Regions from separate parts of the Stenotrophomonas bentonitica genome, predicted to be linked through region 2. Evidence: riboswitches for the same ligand, from Rfam matches in the RefSeq annotation. Region 2 holds a riboswitch; the other holds the start of a gene.
The links. Region 2 has a riboswitch for cobalamin ahead of metE (5-methyltetrahydropteroyltriglutamate--homocysteine S-methyltransferase). Riboswitches for the same ligand answer to the same signal wherever they lie in the genome.
Positions count from the first base shown of each region.

Region 1: linked by a shared signal. The riboswitch ahead of btuB (TonB-dependent vitamin B12 receptor) and the one ahead of metE (5-methyltetrahydropteroyltriglutamate--homocysteine S-methyltransferase) in region 2 are both predicted to bind cobalamin.

Region 1 is NZ_JAAZUH010000003.1:260,069-267,568, reverse strand. Features, by position in the region: gene dinB (DNA polymerase IV) at 1-340, shown strand, start outside; gene HGB51_RS17125 (NAD(P)-dependent oxidoreductase) at 590-1,228, opposite strand; gene gph (phosphoglycolate phosphatase) at 1,517-2,167, shown strand; gene btuB (TonB-dependent vitamin B12 receptor) at 2,236-4,077, opposite strand; cobalamin riboswitch at 4,136-4,361, opposite strand; gene HGB51_RS17110 (histidine phosphatase family protein) at 4,443-5,024, shown strand; gene HGB51_RS17105 (TfoX/Sxy family protein) at 5,094-5,459, opposite strand; gene HGB51_RS17100 (GAF domain-containing protein) at 5,456-5,938, opposite strand; gene bioD (dethiobiotin synthase) at 6,035-6,718, shown strand; gene msrA (peptide-methionine (S)-S-oxide reductase MsrA) at 6,726-7,463, opposite strand; gene HGB51_RS17085 (cytochrome c biogenesis protein DipZ) at 7,478-7,500, opposite strand, start outside.
Region 2 is NZ_JAAZUH010000004.1:366,622-374,121, reverse strand. Features, by position in the region: gene HGB51_RS19440 (hypothetical protein) at 40-819, opposite strand; cobalamin riboswitch at 919-1,152, shown strand; gene metE (5-methyltetrahydropteroyltriglutamate--homocysteine S-methyltransferase) at 1,364-3,661, shown strand; gene HGB51_RS19430 (nicotinamidase) at 3,748-4,374, shown strand; gene HGB51_RS19425 (hypothetical protein) at 4,897-5,220, shown strand; gene HGB51_RS19420 (LysE family translocator) at 5,450-6,088, opposite strand; gene purU (formyltetrahydrofolate deformylase) at 6,265-7,116, opposite strand; gene HGB51_RS19410 (NADH:flavin oxidoreductase/NADH oxidase) at 7,227-7,500, opposite strand, start outside.

The DNA of each region.
Region 1 (7,500 bases), on a different contig from region 2:
CGAGGACACCTTCGCCGAGGACCTGCCGCTGGAAGCGCTGGAACCGGCCATCGTGGAACTGGCGGGCAAGACCTGGCAGGCCACGCGCAAGACCGAGCGGGTGGGGCACACGGTGGTGCTGAAGTTGAAGACCTCGCAGTTCCGCATCATCACCCGCAGCTTCACCCCGGAATCGCCGCCGGAAACGCTGGAAGAACTGCGCGACATCGCGCTGGCGCTGCGCGCGCGGGTAGACCTGCCGGCAGAGACCCGCTACCGGCTGGTGGGCGTGGGGCTGGGCGGATTCCGCGAACGTGAAGGCGTGACGCAGCTGGGGTTGTTTGATCCGCTGAACGGGTGACCGTGGGTGCGCGTGGCGGGTCGATGCTGCTTCGGGCCCGGGTCATGCCTTAGTCGGTGTGATCACCGCTGTCGGCGGTCGATCGGGATGCGACCCTACCGAGGAAATCCCGCCGCGTCCGAACAACCGCGCGCTCTCAGCGCAGGCGAAAAACTGCTGGTAGGGTCGCATCCCAATCGACCGCCGATGGCAGGGCAACGCGCGGTAGGGCATGACCCCGAACAGAAACCGCACGTCGCCCCACCGACCTCAATACGCCACGGTCGCCACCTGCTTCACATACTGCGGCGACTCGATCTCGCTCACGAACGCATCGGCGTAATCGGCGTAACTGATCCGGCTGTGCCCATCGGCGCCGACCAGGAACTGCTTCGCCTGCGTGCGGAACCCACCCTTCTGCGGTCCCGGGCCGATCTCGGCGGCGGGCGAATAGAAGGTCCAATCCAGGTCATCCACCTTCTGCAGCAGCGTGAACGCTTCACGCGCTGCCAGCGCCACCGGCTTGTAGGCGTCCGGGAAGCCCTCGGTGTCCACCAGCTGCACGCCGGGGGCGACTTCCAGGGTGCCGGCGCCGCCGACCATCAGGAAGCGCGGCACGCCGGCCTGGCGGGCGGCCTTGACCAGGTCGGCGGTCACCGTGGTCACCGTGGACGGGTCGTCGCCCGGCCGCGGGCCGAACGCGCTGGCCAGTACGTCGTGGCCGGCGATGGCAGCCGCCAGGGCATCGGTGTCGTCCAGCGCGGCCACGGCCAGCTGTGCACCGTCCAGTTCGCCGGGCAGGTCCGTCTTGCGGCGCACGATGGCCGTGACCTGATGCCCGCGGGCCAGGGCCTGGCGGGTGATTTCACGGCCGATGTTGCCGGTGGCACCAACGAGGGCAATCTTCATGGGGCGACGTCCGTAGCGGGGGAGGAAGGCCAGCTTATGCCTGTGTGATCGGGGGAACACCCCCGGCAGTGGGCCGATTCGTTGCACGGATGGAGGGAGTGCGGTGGCGGCGACGTGTACGGGGCCGTTCGGCACCGCGTGGGACACGCATGGCGTGTCGCTACGCACCATGTCCGCGTAGCGACACGCCATGCGTGTCCCACGGCATGCCCGCCCCACGGCATGCCCGCCCCAAGCGATCATCCATGCCCGCATTTACAATGAACGTTCCCCACGCAAGGCAACCCCGTGTCCTATCCCTACCCGCTGGTCATCTTCGACCTCGACGGCACCCTCGTCGACAGCGCGCCTGACATCGCCGAAGCCCTCAACCGCACCCTGGAAGACTGGAACCTGCCGCGCGTGCCCGAAGCCACGGTGCTGACCTGGATCGGCGACGGCGTGCGCCGGCTGGTGGAACAGGCCTTCACCGCCGCCAACAGCGACATCGACCTTGCCAAGGTCATGCCCGGCTTCATGCGCCACTACGAGGCCTGCCTGCTGCGCAGCCCGCGCCTGTTCGACGGGGTGGTGCCGGCGCTGCAGGCACTGCAGGCCCGCAACGTTCCGCTGGCGATCTGCACCAACAAACCGGTGGCGATGGTCGGCCCGCTGCTCGCGCACCTGGGCGTGCAGGACTATTTCGCGAAGGTGCTCGGCGGCGACTCGCTTCCCGAACGCAAGCCCAGCGGCGACCCGCTGCGGCACATCGCAGCCGCGTTCAACGTCGCGCCCGAAGCGGCGCTGATGGTCGGCGACTCGATCACCGATTACCGCGCCGCCGTCGACGCGCGCATGCCGGTCGCACTGGTGCGCTACGGCTACCCGCGCGGCCTGGACCTGGAAAACGTAGAAGCAGTAGCGGTGATGGACAACCTGCAGGAACTGCTGCAACTGTAGTGCCGGCCGCCGGCCGGCTCCACGTAGACCCGGCCGGCACCTCACGATGCCGGCCACTGCAAACCGCCTTACTTCGGCTGGTACCGCACGCTCAACCGGTACTCACGCCCCGGCTGGTTGAACCACGCCACGGTCTCGTAATCGCGGTCGAACAGATTGCTCACCCGACCCAGCACCGACCAGTCGCGGCTGATCGCATACTCCAGGCGCAGGTCCACGGTGCCATACCCGGCCAGGCGCACCGTGTCGTCGGCGTTGTCATACCTCTTGCCCGAACCGGTCGCGGTGACGCCGGCGCGGAAGTCGCCGAAGCGGCGGTCGATATCCAGCCGCGCGGTGTCCTGCGCACGGCGCGCCAGCCAGTTGTCGAACTGCGCGCTGCCGTCGGTGCGGTTGCGCGGGTCGGTGTGGCTCAGCTGCGCGTTGACATCGAACCCGGCAAACGTGACGAAACCGGTCAGCTCCGCACCTCGAATACGCGCCTTTTCCACCTGCGACATCATGAAGGTGGTGGCGTCATAGGTGATCAGGTCGTCGATGCGGGTTTCATACACATCCAGCCCCCAACGCCAGCCGTCGCCCTGCTGGGCAACGCCGAGGTTGGCGCTCTTCGACTTCTCCGGGTCCAGGCCCGGCACACCGCTCCACGGGTCGTACAGGTCGCTGAAGGTAGGGGCCTTGAACGCGGTGCCGTAGCTCGCGTTCAAACGGAAGCCGCGCGCCAGGTCCATGCCCCAGCCCAGGCTGCCGGTGGTGTGGTTACCGAACTGCTCGTTGTCGTCGTTGCGCAGGCTGGCCTGCAGCTGGTGCGCGCCGAAGCGGCCCTGGTACTGAACGAACACGCCGGTGTTGTCGCGGCTGTCGACCAGATACCCGGCGCTGCTGCCGTCCAGGTTGTCCTGGCTCCAGTCCACGCCGGCGCTGAGCAGCTGGCCCTCGGCGAGGCCCACGTCGGCCTGCACCGAGGCGCTGTCGCGGTGGGTCTGCGCCGCGCCCAGCCAGGTGCTGTCGTTGTAGTTGTCCGACTCGTTGTCGGCGCGGCCGACGTTGGCGGTCAGGGTGAAGCGCTCGCTCGGCGTGTACCGGACCTTGCCGCCCAGCACCTGCTGCAGCGTTTCCGAATAGTTGTAGTAACCGTCGTAGTGGTTCTCGCCTTCGGCGCGCAGCGCGGTGCCTTCCACCTGCAGCGTGTCGGTCAGCGAATAACCACCGCGCAGGCTCATCGAAAGATTGCGGTAGCCGTCGCGGTCGGGCTCGTCGGCGCCACAGCCGGCGAAGGTGGCGGCATCGCCACGGCAGGCGTTGATGCCGTCGGTGTGCTGGTAGGCGATGTCGGTGCCGAACCAGCCGCGCGCGCCGGTGCCGCCGAAGCCGCCACTGGCTTCACGCAGGCCGTTGCTGCCACCGCCCAGCTGCAGGTGCGGGGCGAACTCGCCGGCATTACGGCGGGTGAAGATCTGGATCACGCCACCGATCGCGTCGGCGCCGTACAGGCTGGACTGCGGGCCGCGCACGATCTCCACGCGTTCGATCTGCGCCAGCGGCAGGTCCTGCAGCATGGCCAGGCCGAGGTCGCCGGTGTTGATGCGTACGCCGTCGACCAGCACCAGGGTGTGGGCCGAGTTGGTGCCGCGCAGGAACAGCGAGCTCTGCTTGCCCAGCCCGCCGCTGTTGTTGATGTTGATGCCGGCGCGGCCGCGCAGCAGGTCCTGCAGCGACGGCGCCTGGCTGCGCTCGATCTCGGCGCGGTCGATCACCTGCGCCGGCGAGATGCTGTCGTGCAGGGCGATCGGGGTGCGGGTGGCGGTGACCAGGATCGGGTCCAGCGCGGCGGCATCGTCCTGTGCGGCGGCCAGCAGCGGCAATGCCGCGAGAACGGCAAGGGAAAGCGTTTGGATCTGCAGCTTCATCATTGACTCCATGCACCGCGCACGCCCGCGCGGCAAAGGTGGGGGCGGGGTCGCGTCGCAACCCGTCGTCTTCCAGGCCGGTCTCCGGACTTGCGGGCCGATGGCATGCCATCGCACCAGGCGCCTTCCCATGCACGAGCACAGTGGCGTATTGCCTGGCTTTTCCACGCTTACCGTTGCGGGGGCAGTGCCGGACTGGCAGCAGGCAGGACCTGTTGCGTCACCGGCTTCCCGTTTCAACCTGCCGGCATGCGCCGCAGGTCACCTGAAAGTGCGCGCAGTGTAGAGCAAACCTTTGCGCCTGGCCCAGTGCAGTGGCGCGACCGGTTAGAATGCGCCTCGCTTTTTGCAGGGGTGCCGCACCAATGATCCTGGACCTGATCCGGCACGCCGCCACCGGTCGCGACGACCATCTGGACGGACGCACCGACCCAGCGTTGGAGGCCGGCAGCACCGAGGCGCTGTGCGAGCGTTATGCGGAGCTGGCGTGGGAGCGCGTGCTGTGCTCCCCGCGCCAGCGTGCTGTCGGCACCGCCGAGGCGCTGGCAATGCCGCGTGGATTGGACGTGGAGCCTGACGAGGAATGGGAAGAGCTGGATTTCGGCGACTGGGACGGCCAGGCGCTGGACGCACTGCCGATGCAGGCGCTGTCGGCCTTCCATCTGGATCCGCATACCAACCCGCCACCGCATGGCGAGAGTTGGGGCCATTTCGAGCGCCGCATCGCGCGTGCGCTGCACCGCCTGCTCGATGAACCCGATGCCGTGCCGACCGTGGTGGTCAGCTATGGCGGCCCGCTGCGCATGGTGCTCTCGCAGGTCTGCGGCCTGCCGATGGCGATGTGCTGGGCCCTGCGCATAGACCACGGCACCCGCGTGCGGCTGCGCATCGAGCGCGGGGAAGAAGGGCTGTGGGGAGAACTCCTCGAGCTCCAGCAACCGGGGTAGAGCCACGCCCTGCGTGGCTGCGCGCGGTGCCGGGGTCACGCAGCCACGCAGGGCGTGGCTCTACCGGATCTACGCTCGTTCGTCGTCATCCGAAACGAATGGCGCATCATCTCTGTCGTCATCACTGACCATGCTGCGCTCATACACCGGCCCAGACGCCGGCCCCGCCTTCTTCAGCGGATTGTCGGCAATGATCGCCTCGTACTCCGCCACCAGCGCGGTACGTCGCGCTTCCGGCAATTCCTGCCAATGGCAGTCCTGCAACGCGCCTTCCAGCGAATACAGCAGGTTGAGGCTGGGCTTGAACCCGGCGCGGCGCACTTTCACGAACGCGCCCACCGCTCCGGCGGCGGCCAGGTCCTCGGCGGTGCGCAGACCGACCTGGCGCAGCCAGGCTGCACTCTTGGGGCCGATGTTGCGCAGCTTCGCGCTCATCCCAATGCCTCGACGAACACCGCGGCAATCGCTTCCAGGCCCGCCTGGTCCTCAGCGTCGAATCGCGACAGCACCGGGCTGTCCAGGTCGAACACGCCGACCAGGGTGTCGCCCTTGAACAGCGGCACCACCAGTTCCGAGCGCGAGGCCGAATCGCAGGCGATGTGGCCCGGGAACGCGTCCACGTCCTCGATGCGCTGGGTCACCCGCTGCGTCGCAGCCGCCCCGCACACGCCCTTGCTGAGCGGAATGCGCACGCAGGCCGGCAGGCCCTGGAACGGGCCGACCACCAGTTCGGTGCCGTCGTAGAAATAGAAACCCACCCAGTTCAGCTGCGGCAGGGCGTGGTAGACCAGCGCCGACAGGTTGGCGGCATTGGCGATGCGGTCGCGTTCCCCGTGCACCAGGGCGCGGGCCTGGGCCAGCAGCTGGCCGTACTGTTCCGGCTTGCTGCCGGTGAGCGTGGTGGTATCGAACATGGCCGCAGTCTAGCAAGCGGGGCCCGGAACCGGGCCGCCGGGCGCGGAACGCTGCGGTGCCGGTGATAATGCAGGCCCCTGTTCATCGGTCCGGCCATGTCCCCGTCCGCGCTTCCGCCAGCCTTTTACGTCACCGGCACCGACACCGGCATCGGCAAGACCTTCAGCAGCTGCGCCCTGCTGCACGCCCTCCGCCAGCGCGGTCAACGCGCGGTAGGCATGAAGCCGGTCGCCAGCGGCTGTGAAGACACCGCCGAAGGCCTGCGCAACGAAGACGCGACCGCGCTGCTCGCCGCCAGCCTGCCCAGCCCGGCCTACGCCGACCTCAATCCCTACGCGTTGCCGCTGCCCCTGGCGCCCGAGCTGGCTGCCGCCGCAGCCGGGGTCACCCTGTCGCTTGCGCCGATCGAGGCCGCCTTCGCCCGGCTAAGCGCCCAGGCCGACACGGTGGTGGTGGAAGGCGTGGGCGGCTGGCTGGCGCCGCTCTCGACCACGCTGGACCAGTCGCACCTGGTGCACGCGCTGCAGCTGCCGGTGGTGATGGTGGTGGGCCTGCGGCTGGGCTGCCTGAACCATGCGCGGCTGACCGCGCAGGCCATCGCAGCCAGCGGCGCGACCTGCATCGGCTGGATCGCCAATGAAGTCGACCCGCAGATGGAGCGCATCGACGACAACGTCGAACTGCTGCGCGCGCGCCTGCCGCTGCCGTTCTGGGGGCGCCTGCCGTACGCGCCGGGCGCGGACCCGGCGCAGCTGGCCCGCCACCTGCTGCCAGGCTGAGCGGCTTTCAGCGCACCGACAGCGTCGACACCAGCCGCGGCTTCTCGCGGTACAGCTGCGGGTACATGCGCTGCAGCGCCGCCACCTTGGGCTGGTCGTTGATGCGGATGTACAGCGACTCCGGGTGCAGGGTGAGGTAGTTCTGGTGGTAGCCCTCGGCCGCCTGGAACGGCTTGCCGCCATCGACCGTGGTCACCACCGGCGCTGTATACGCGCGTGCCTGCTGCAGCTGCGCGATATACGCTTTGGTGGCATCGCGCTGTGCGGCATCGTCGGCATACACCGCCGAGCGGTACTGGGTGCCGCGGTCCGGGCCCTGGCGGTTGAGCTGGGTGGGGTCGTGCACCACCGAGAAGAACACCTGCATCAGCTGGCCATAGCTCACCTGGCTGGGGTCGTAGGTGACCTGCACCGCCTCGGCATGGCCGGTACCGCCGCTGCTGACCCGCGCGTAGTTGGCATCGGCCCTACTGCCGCCGATGTAGCCGGACACCGCGTTGTCCACGCCCTTGATGTGCTGGAACACGCCCTGCACGCCCCAGAAGCAGCCACCGGCGAACACCACCTGGGCACGTCTGCCCGGCAGCTTCGGATCGGCCGCGCCGCTCGGCGCCGGCACCGCGACCACCTTCTCGACGCCTGCGGCATACGCCGGCCGATCCAGGTTCAACACGGCGGTGATGGTGAGCGTGGCGATCACGGCGGCGATGCCGCCGGCCACCAGTTTGTCTACGGAAAGTCGCATGGGTCTCTCCTGGTTCAACCGAAGGTAAAGGCGTAGG
Region 2 (7,500 bases):
GCATGGTCGTTGCTCTTTTGACTGGCTGCAAGGGGGTATTCAGCTGTCGCATGTCTTCACCAGATCCTGCCCCCTCGCCGTGGCAAGCTCAGCCGCAGTGGCGGCGGCAGGCGCACTGGGGAACTCCACGCGCACCTGCGGGTAGCGGCCCTTGGCGTCACGCACGTTGCCGGTACCGGTGAACTGCAGCAGGCGCTGGTCGGCGTTGGCGTAGACCAGAGTCACTGCTGGCACTGCGAAGCCGAACCAGGCGTCCAGCTTCATCTGTAGCTGCTGGGCAGGCTGGCCCTGCCAGGTGGTTGCACCGGTGCGCTGCAGCTTCAGCGGCACCAGGCGTTGGCGGCTGGGCAACACGAACTGGAACGCCACCGGCTTGCCGTCGCGCAGGGTGGCCCAGTGGCCGCGCACGGCTGCGTCGAAACCGGCGTCGACCACGGCATCGGGTGGGACTGTGAGCGTGCGGCTGACTGGCGCGGCTGCAGCGGAGCTACGCAGGTACACCGTGCGTGACGCGCCACTTCCGCGCACGCCTTCCTGATAGCCGTCACGGCCATCTTCCAGGCTGAAGTCCGGCGTCTGCGCGCTGCCCTGCGGGGTCATCCATTTGCGCGCGAACGGCCGCCCATCAGCGCAGCGGTACAGCACCAGCCGCGACTGCGCGTTGGGCGGGCCCTGCAGCCAATGGGTTTCGCGGTAGAGCAGCGTGTTCCCCTCGGCAGAGAACGCGCGCCCTTCCTGGCGCTGGACGGTTTCGGCACCGGCCAACAGCGGACACAGCAGCAGAAGCAGCTCGGCAGGAAATGTGAATGAGCGGCGCATGCCCGTTTCCAGAGGGAGGTCGTGGAGAGATACGGGGGAAGCGGCGCGGCGGATGCAGTGGCATAAGTCTCCTCCCCTTGACCCCATCCCCCAATCGGCCTACCTTGTGCTCGCCGAAGGTATCCATCTCTTCATGCCGATGAAGGGATGGGTTTAAACGGGAATCCGGTGCCGGTGCCTTGTGCACCCATTCCGGAGCTGCCCCGCAGCGGTGAATGGAAACGACACCTGCCAACAGCACTGGGCTTTGCAGCCTGGGAAGCGGCAGGGAGTAGGTGGGCGTTCGCGCCCGTGTCCATCAGCCCGAATACCGGCCCCGGCCGGAGGACACGACCGTCCTCTGATTCGACCTGGAACGTCCGCGGGGAGGTTGCCGGGGCCTGACGCCTTGCACAGTGCAGGGCGCTGCCCCCGTGCGTCCGCTTCGTGGCATCCGGTTCGCCCGCGGGGGCGAAGGTCGCTGGCGGGGCGGGCACGGCAGCAATGGCGTGCGGGCCGCGCAGTTCCTTCGTTCCTCAATGCCTACGCAATGAGGATACGTTTCATGACCACTGTTACCAATCTGGGCTTCCCCCGCATCGGCGCCAAACGCGAGCTCAAGCGCGCACTGGAAGCGTTCTGGTCGGGCCACAGCAGCGCCGCTTCTCTGTTGGACACCGCCGCCGGACTGCGTGCCACGCACTGGCAGCTGCAGCGCGATGCCGGGGTGGACGTTCCGCCCAGCAACGACTTCAGCCTGTACGACCAGGTGCTGGATGCCGCCTTCCTGTTCGACGCCATTCCGGCCCGCTACCGCGCACTGGCCGACGCCGATCCGCTTACCGGCTACTTCGCGATGGCGCGCGGCCTGCAGCGCGATGGCGTGGATCTGCATGCGCTGGAAATGACCAAGTGGTTCGATACCAACTACCACTACCTGGTGCCCGAACTGCAGGCCGGCCAAGGCTTCGCCCTGCGCGGCGACAAGCCGCTGGCCGAGTACCGCCAAGCCAAGGCGCTGGGCATTGAAACCCGCCCGGTGCTGATTGGCCCGGTGACCTTCCTGCTGCTGTCCAAGACCGTGGATGGCAGCCCGGCGCTGGACCTGCTGGATGCGCTGCTGCCGGTGTACGTGGAGCTGCTGGGCCAGCTGCAGGCGGCCGGCGCGCAGTGGGTGCAGCTGGATGAGCCGGCGCTGGTGCAGGACCTCAGCCCGGAAGCCCGCGCCGCGATCACCCGCGCGTATGCAGTGCTGGCCAAAGCTGCACGCCCCAAGGTGCTGGTGGCCACCTACTTCGGCGCGCTGGACGACAACCTGGAACTGGCCGCCTCGCTGCCGGTGGATGGCCTGCACGTGGATCTGGTGCGTGCACCGGAACAGCTGGATGCGGTCATCAAGGCACTGCCCGCTGGCCGCGTGCTCTCGGCAGGTCTGGTCAACGGCCGCAACATCTGGCGCACCCATCTGGACAATGCGCTGGTGCTGGCGCGCTACACGCATGGGCAGCTGGGCAGCGACTGCCTGTGGCTGGCGCCTTCGTGTTCGCTGCTGCACACCCCCGTCGACCTGGACCACGAGAAGAAGCTGGACGACGAACTGCGTGGCTGGCTGGCGTTCTCGAAGCAGAAGCTGGGCGAACTGCGCGTACTGGCCGACGCCATCGACGCGCCGGCACGCGCCGAAGCGGCACTGGCATCTTCGCGCGAGCGCATTGAATCGCGCCGCCGCTCGCCGCGCGTGCACAACCCTGCGGTGGCCGCGCGTCTTTCCGCACTGACCGCAGCAGATGCGCAGCGCCATAGCCGTTACCCGCAGCGCCACCTGGCGCAGGCGGCCGCACTGAAGCTGCCGCGCTACCCCACCACCACCATTGGCTCGTTCCCGCAGACGCTGGAAGTGCGCGAGGCGCGCGCCCGCAACAAGTCCGGCACGCTTTCCGACGCAGACTACGACGCCTTCCTCGCCAGCCAGACCGAACACTGCGTGCGCATCCAGGAACAGATCGGGCTGGACGTGCTGGTGCATGGCGAGTTCGAGCGCAACGACATGGTGGAGTACTTCGGCGAGCAGCTGGAAGGCTTCGCTTTCACCAAGAACGGTTGGGTGCAGAGCTATGGCTCGCGCTGCGTGAAGCCACCGGTGATTTACGGCGATGTGAGCCGCCCGCAGCCGATGACGGTGCGCTGGTCGCAGTACGCGCAATCGCTGACCGACCGGCCGATGAAGGGCATGCTGACCGGGCCGGTGACGGTGCTGCAGTGGTCGTTCGTGCGCGACGACCAGGCACGTGCCGATACCTGCCGGCAGATCGCACTGGCACTTCGAGATGAGGTGCTGGACCTGGAAGCGGCTGGCATCGGCGTGATCCAGATCGACGAACCGGCGATCCGCGAAGGCCTGCCGCTGCGCCGTGCGCAATGGCGCGAGTACCTGGACTGGGCGGTGGAAGCGTTCCGGATCAGCGCCAGCGGCGTGCGGGACGCCACCCAGATCCACACCCACATGTGCTACTCCGAGTTCAACGACATCATCCACTCGGTGGCGGCGATGGACGCCGACGTGATCTCGATTGAAACCTCGCGCTCGCGGATGGAGCTGCTGGATGCGTTCGTGAAGTTCCAGTACCCGAACGAGATCGGGCCGGGTGTGTACGACATCCATTCTCCGCGCGTACCGGACAAGGAAGAGATGCTGTCGCTGCTGCGCAAGGCCGCCGAGGTGCTGCGGCCGGAGCAGATCTGGGTGAACCCGGATTGCGGCTTGAAAACCCGTGGCTGGCCGGAGACCCGGGCGGCGCTGGAAGCGCTGGTGGCTGCGGCACGGCAGTTGCGCGATGAGACGGCGGACGCCAACGCCGCCTGAGTGCGGTTGCGTTGATCGAGCCCCGCCGTCTTTATGGCGGCGGGGTGTCCGCTAGACTGGGGCACCCCACCCGAATGACGCATGCCATGACGCACTTCCCCGCTGACGTTGCCCTGGTCGTGATCGATCTGCAGCCGGACTTCATGCCTGGCGGCGCGCTGCCCTGCGTGGACGGCGATGGCATCGTGCCGGGCATTGCGGAGTTGCTGGCCCAGCGCCGGTATCGCACGGTGGTGGCCACGCAGGACTGGCACCCGGCGGATCACGCCTCGTATGCCAGCCAGCAACCGGGCCAGCTGCCGTTCGAGACCATCCTGCTGCACGCGCAGCCGCAGACGCTGTGGCCGGACCACTGCGTACAGGACACGCCAGGCGCGGTGTTGCATCCAGGGGTGGACTGGACGCCGGCCGACCTGATCCTGCGCAAGGGCACACGGCGCGAGGTGGACTCGTACAGCGCCTTCCGCGAGAACCATGGGCCGGATGGGAACCGCCCGCCCACCGGTTTGGCCGGGTGGCTGCATGAGCGTGGTATCCGCGAGGTGCATGTGTGCGGGTTGGCGCGCGACTATTGCGTGCTGTGGAGTGCGCAGGACGCGGTGAAGTTCGGGTTCCGGGTGAAGTTCCTTTGGGACCTGACGCGGCCGGTGACCGAGGCCAATGATGCGATGGTGCGTGAGGCGCTGGCCAAGGCGAAGATCGCCATCGTCTGAGGGGCGCGTGTGATCCGGCGGCGCGTGGGACACGCATGGCGTGTCGCTACGCAGCTGTGCACGCAATCCGCCGGTTCCGCGTAGTGACACGCCACGCGTGTCATCGCGGACCCAACCGGAAGCCAGCGCACGAACGGCCGTTAACGACAGCGCTAGACGAGCGCACATCAAAATTCTTCGACATTCCAACGGGCGTCGAACCGTTGATTCTGCGACGTCTGTATCACTAAGAACGCCGCTCCAGCCTGAGTCCGGCCCACTTGCGACGCACCATAGACGCGGCGTATCGATACACCGCTATCCTTAGGAAATGCCAACTTCTCTGTCATTGAGCAGCTGTGCATCGTGTGGGCTCGGGGTTTGATATCCCCTCGTTCGACTAATGAAAGTATGCAGTTCTGCGTCGGGTGGGTGGCGAATACAACACCCCGTGGGGAAATAAGTCACACCGTTGGTCGAACGGATATCAACCTCCCGACTCCCTCGTCGCCGACGAGGGAGTACTTCCAAGGGAGTACTCGCATGAACAGTTCGAAGATCGATTCGTCTACCGACCCCAACCAGCAGGTCGGCATCGGCTGGCACCAGCCCAAGAGCATCCGCATTTCCGCCCTGCAACACCCGGCCGGCAACATCCTGCCACCGGGGCTCTTCATTCCCCGCCTGCAGCTGTGCGGGGTCTGGCTTGAACGACTGGGGCTGAAGGTGGGTCACCGTGTATGGGTGGAGACCTCACCCGGGCGAGTGACGCTGGTACTGGATGAAACCCCAGTCCCCCTCCCCTACCGCTATCGCAAGCACGAACCAAAGAAGAAGCGCTCACGCAAAGCGGATGAGGAACGGTAGAGCCGGGCCCTGCCCGGCTGGCCCCAGGTAGCGCCGGGCTCTGCCCGGCCGCTTTCGGCCCCAAAAAACAAACCCCCTTGCGGGGGTTTCGCGGATGCCCTTAGGGATCACTCCCATCAAACGGCAAAGGCCTGTAACCAATGGCGGCATCTGAACACCTCGGGCTTTCGCCCAACGCTCCGTACATATCCAGATGCGGCAATCGTAGCACGGGGCACGGTAGCCGCTTCTACGCCATGAACACCAACCGCAGCGCGAACCCGATCAGCAGCACGCCCATTACGCGTTCGAACCAGTGGCTGGTGCTCAGGAACTTCTGCCGCACGGCTGCGGTTGAGAAGGCGACGCTGACCAGCACGAACCAGGCGGCGTTGACCATGCACATCCATGCGCCGTAGAGCAGCTGGATGGGCAACGGGGTCTGCGCACTGACGATCGTGGTGAACACCGCGAGGAAGAACAGGGTTGCCTTGGGGTTTGTCGCATTGGTCATGAAGCCGATGACGAATGCCTGCCTTGGGCTTTGCTGCGCTGCCTCGGGTTTTCCGTCGGCGACTACACCACCCGTGCCGCCCGGTTTGCTGGCGAGGAACTTCACGCCCAGGTAGAAGATGTACGCGGCGCCGAGCCATTTGGCTGCGGTCATCAGCCACGGGGTTGTATGCAGGAGCGCGCCCACGCCGATCAGAGTGTAGATCACGTGGACCGAGATGCCGGCGCCGATGCCGAGGGAGGTGTAGATGCCGGCCTTGCGGCCGAAGCGGACGCTCTGGCGGACGGCTACGGCGAAGTCCGGGCCTGGGGCTACGACGGCGAGGAAGTGGATGACGGCGAGGCTTAGGAATTCTGCCCAGTAGGGTGCGAGCACGAGGTGGTCCGTTTGGTCCGGGTGGGCGTGTTGTTGCTGGGGAGCCGGCCGGCGGCCGGCACTACCGGGGATTTTCGGTGAATTTTGTTGGTGCGTGTCGTTCGGGCATCGGGAGGGCCGGCCAACGGCCGGCGCTACCGGATATCCGTCCCGTGACGCGTGTCGGTTGCGGCCGTTTAGCGGAATACGACGGTGCGATGGCCGTTGAGGATGATGCGGTGCTCTACGTGCCTGCGTACGGCACGCGCGAGCACCTGCGATTCAGTGTCGCTGCCCAGGCGCACGAGATCGCGTGGGGTCATGGCGTGATCGACGCGCGCGACGTCCTGTTCGATGATCGGGCCTTCGTCGAGGTCGGAGGTGACGTAATGTGCCGTGGCGCCGATGATCTTGACCCCGCGTGCGTGCGCCTGGTGGTACGGCTGGGCACCTTTGAAGCTGGGTAGGAAACTGTGGTGGATGTTGATCGCGCGGCCGGCCAGTGCCTGGCACAGGCGCGGGGACAGGATCTGCATGTAACGGGCCAGCACCACCAGGTCGATCTGCTCGCGTTCGACCAGATCAATGATCTGCTGTTCCTGCACGGCGCGGTTGTCCGCATTGACCGGCAGATGATGGAACGGGATGCCGTAGGAACCTGCCAGTGCGCCGAAGTCTTCATGGTTGGAGGCAACGGCGGCGATGTCTACCTGCAGCTGGCGGCTGTGCGCGCGGAACAGCAGGTCGTTGAGGCAGTGCCCCTGCTTGCTCACCAGCACCAGCAGGCGCGCGCGGCGGCGGGCGTCGTGCAGTTGCCAGTCCATGTGGAAGTCGGTTGCCAGGCCGGCCATCCGGTTCTGGATGGTTTCGATGGGCTGGCCCGGGTCGCGGTCGAAATGCACACGTAGGAAGAATCGACCGCTCTCGTCGTCACCGAACTGCTGCGCATCGAGGATGTTGCAGCCCTGCTCGAACAGCAGGCCGGAAACGCGGTAGACGATCCCGGTACGGTCCGGGCATGAGAGGGTGAGGATGGAATCGGGGCGCATGGGTCGAGTTTAGTGGACCCGAATCGCGAGAGGCAGCGTTGCTGTCAGTTGAAACCTTCCTGCGTGCGCCCGGGCACGCCCCACCAACGGTGGGGCGTTACCGGTACGTGTTACGCGCCTGGCGCGTTGAACACGCCGCGTGCTTCACGCGGTTCGCAGCGCAGGTACTGCGGGGCCGGGGTGACCGAGTCGCCCAAGGCGGCGGCGGCGTGCCACGGCCAACGCGGTTCGTAGAGGATGCCGCGGGCCAGCGCGATGGCGTCGGCGTGGTTGTGGCGCAGGATCGATTCGGCCTGGGCCGGGTCGGTGATCAGGCCCACGGCGATCACCGGCATGCGGACCTTGGCCTTGAGCGCGGCGGCGAACTGCACCTGGTAGCCCGGT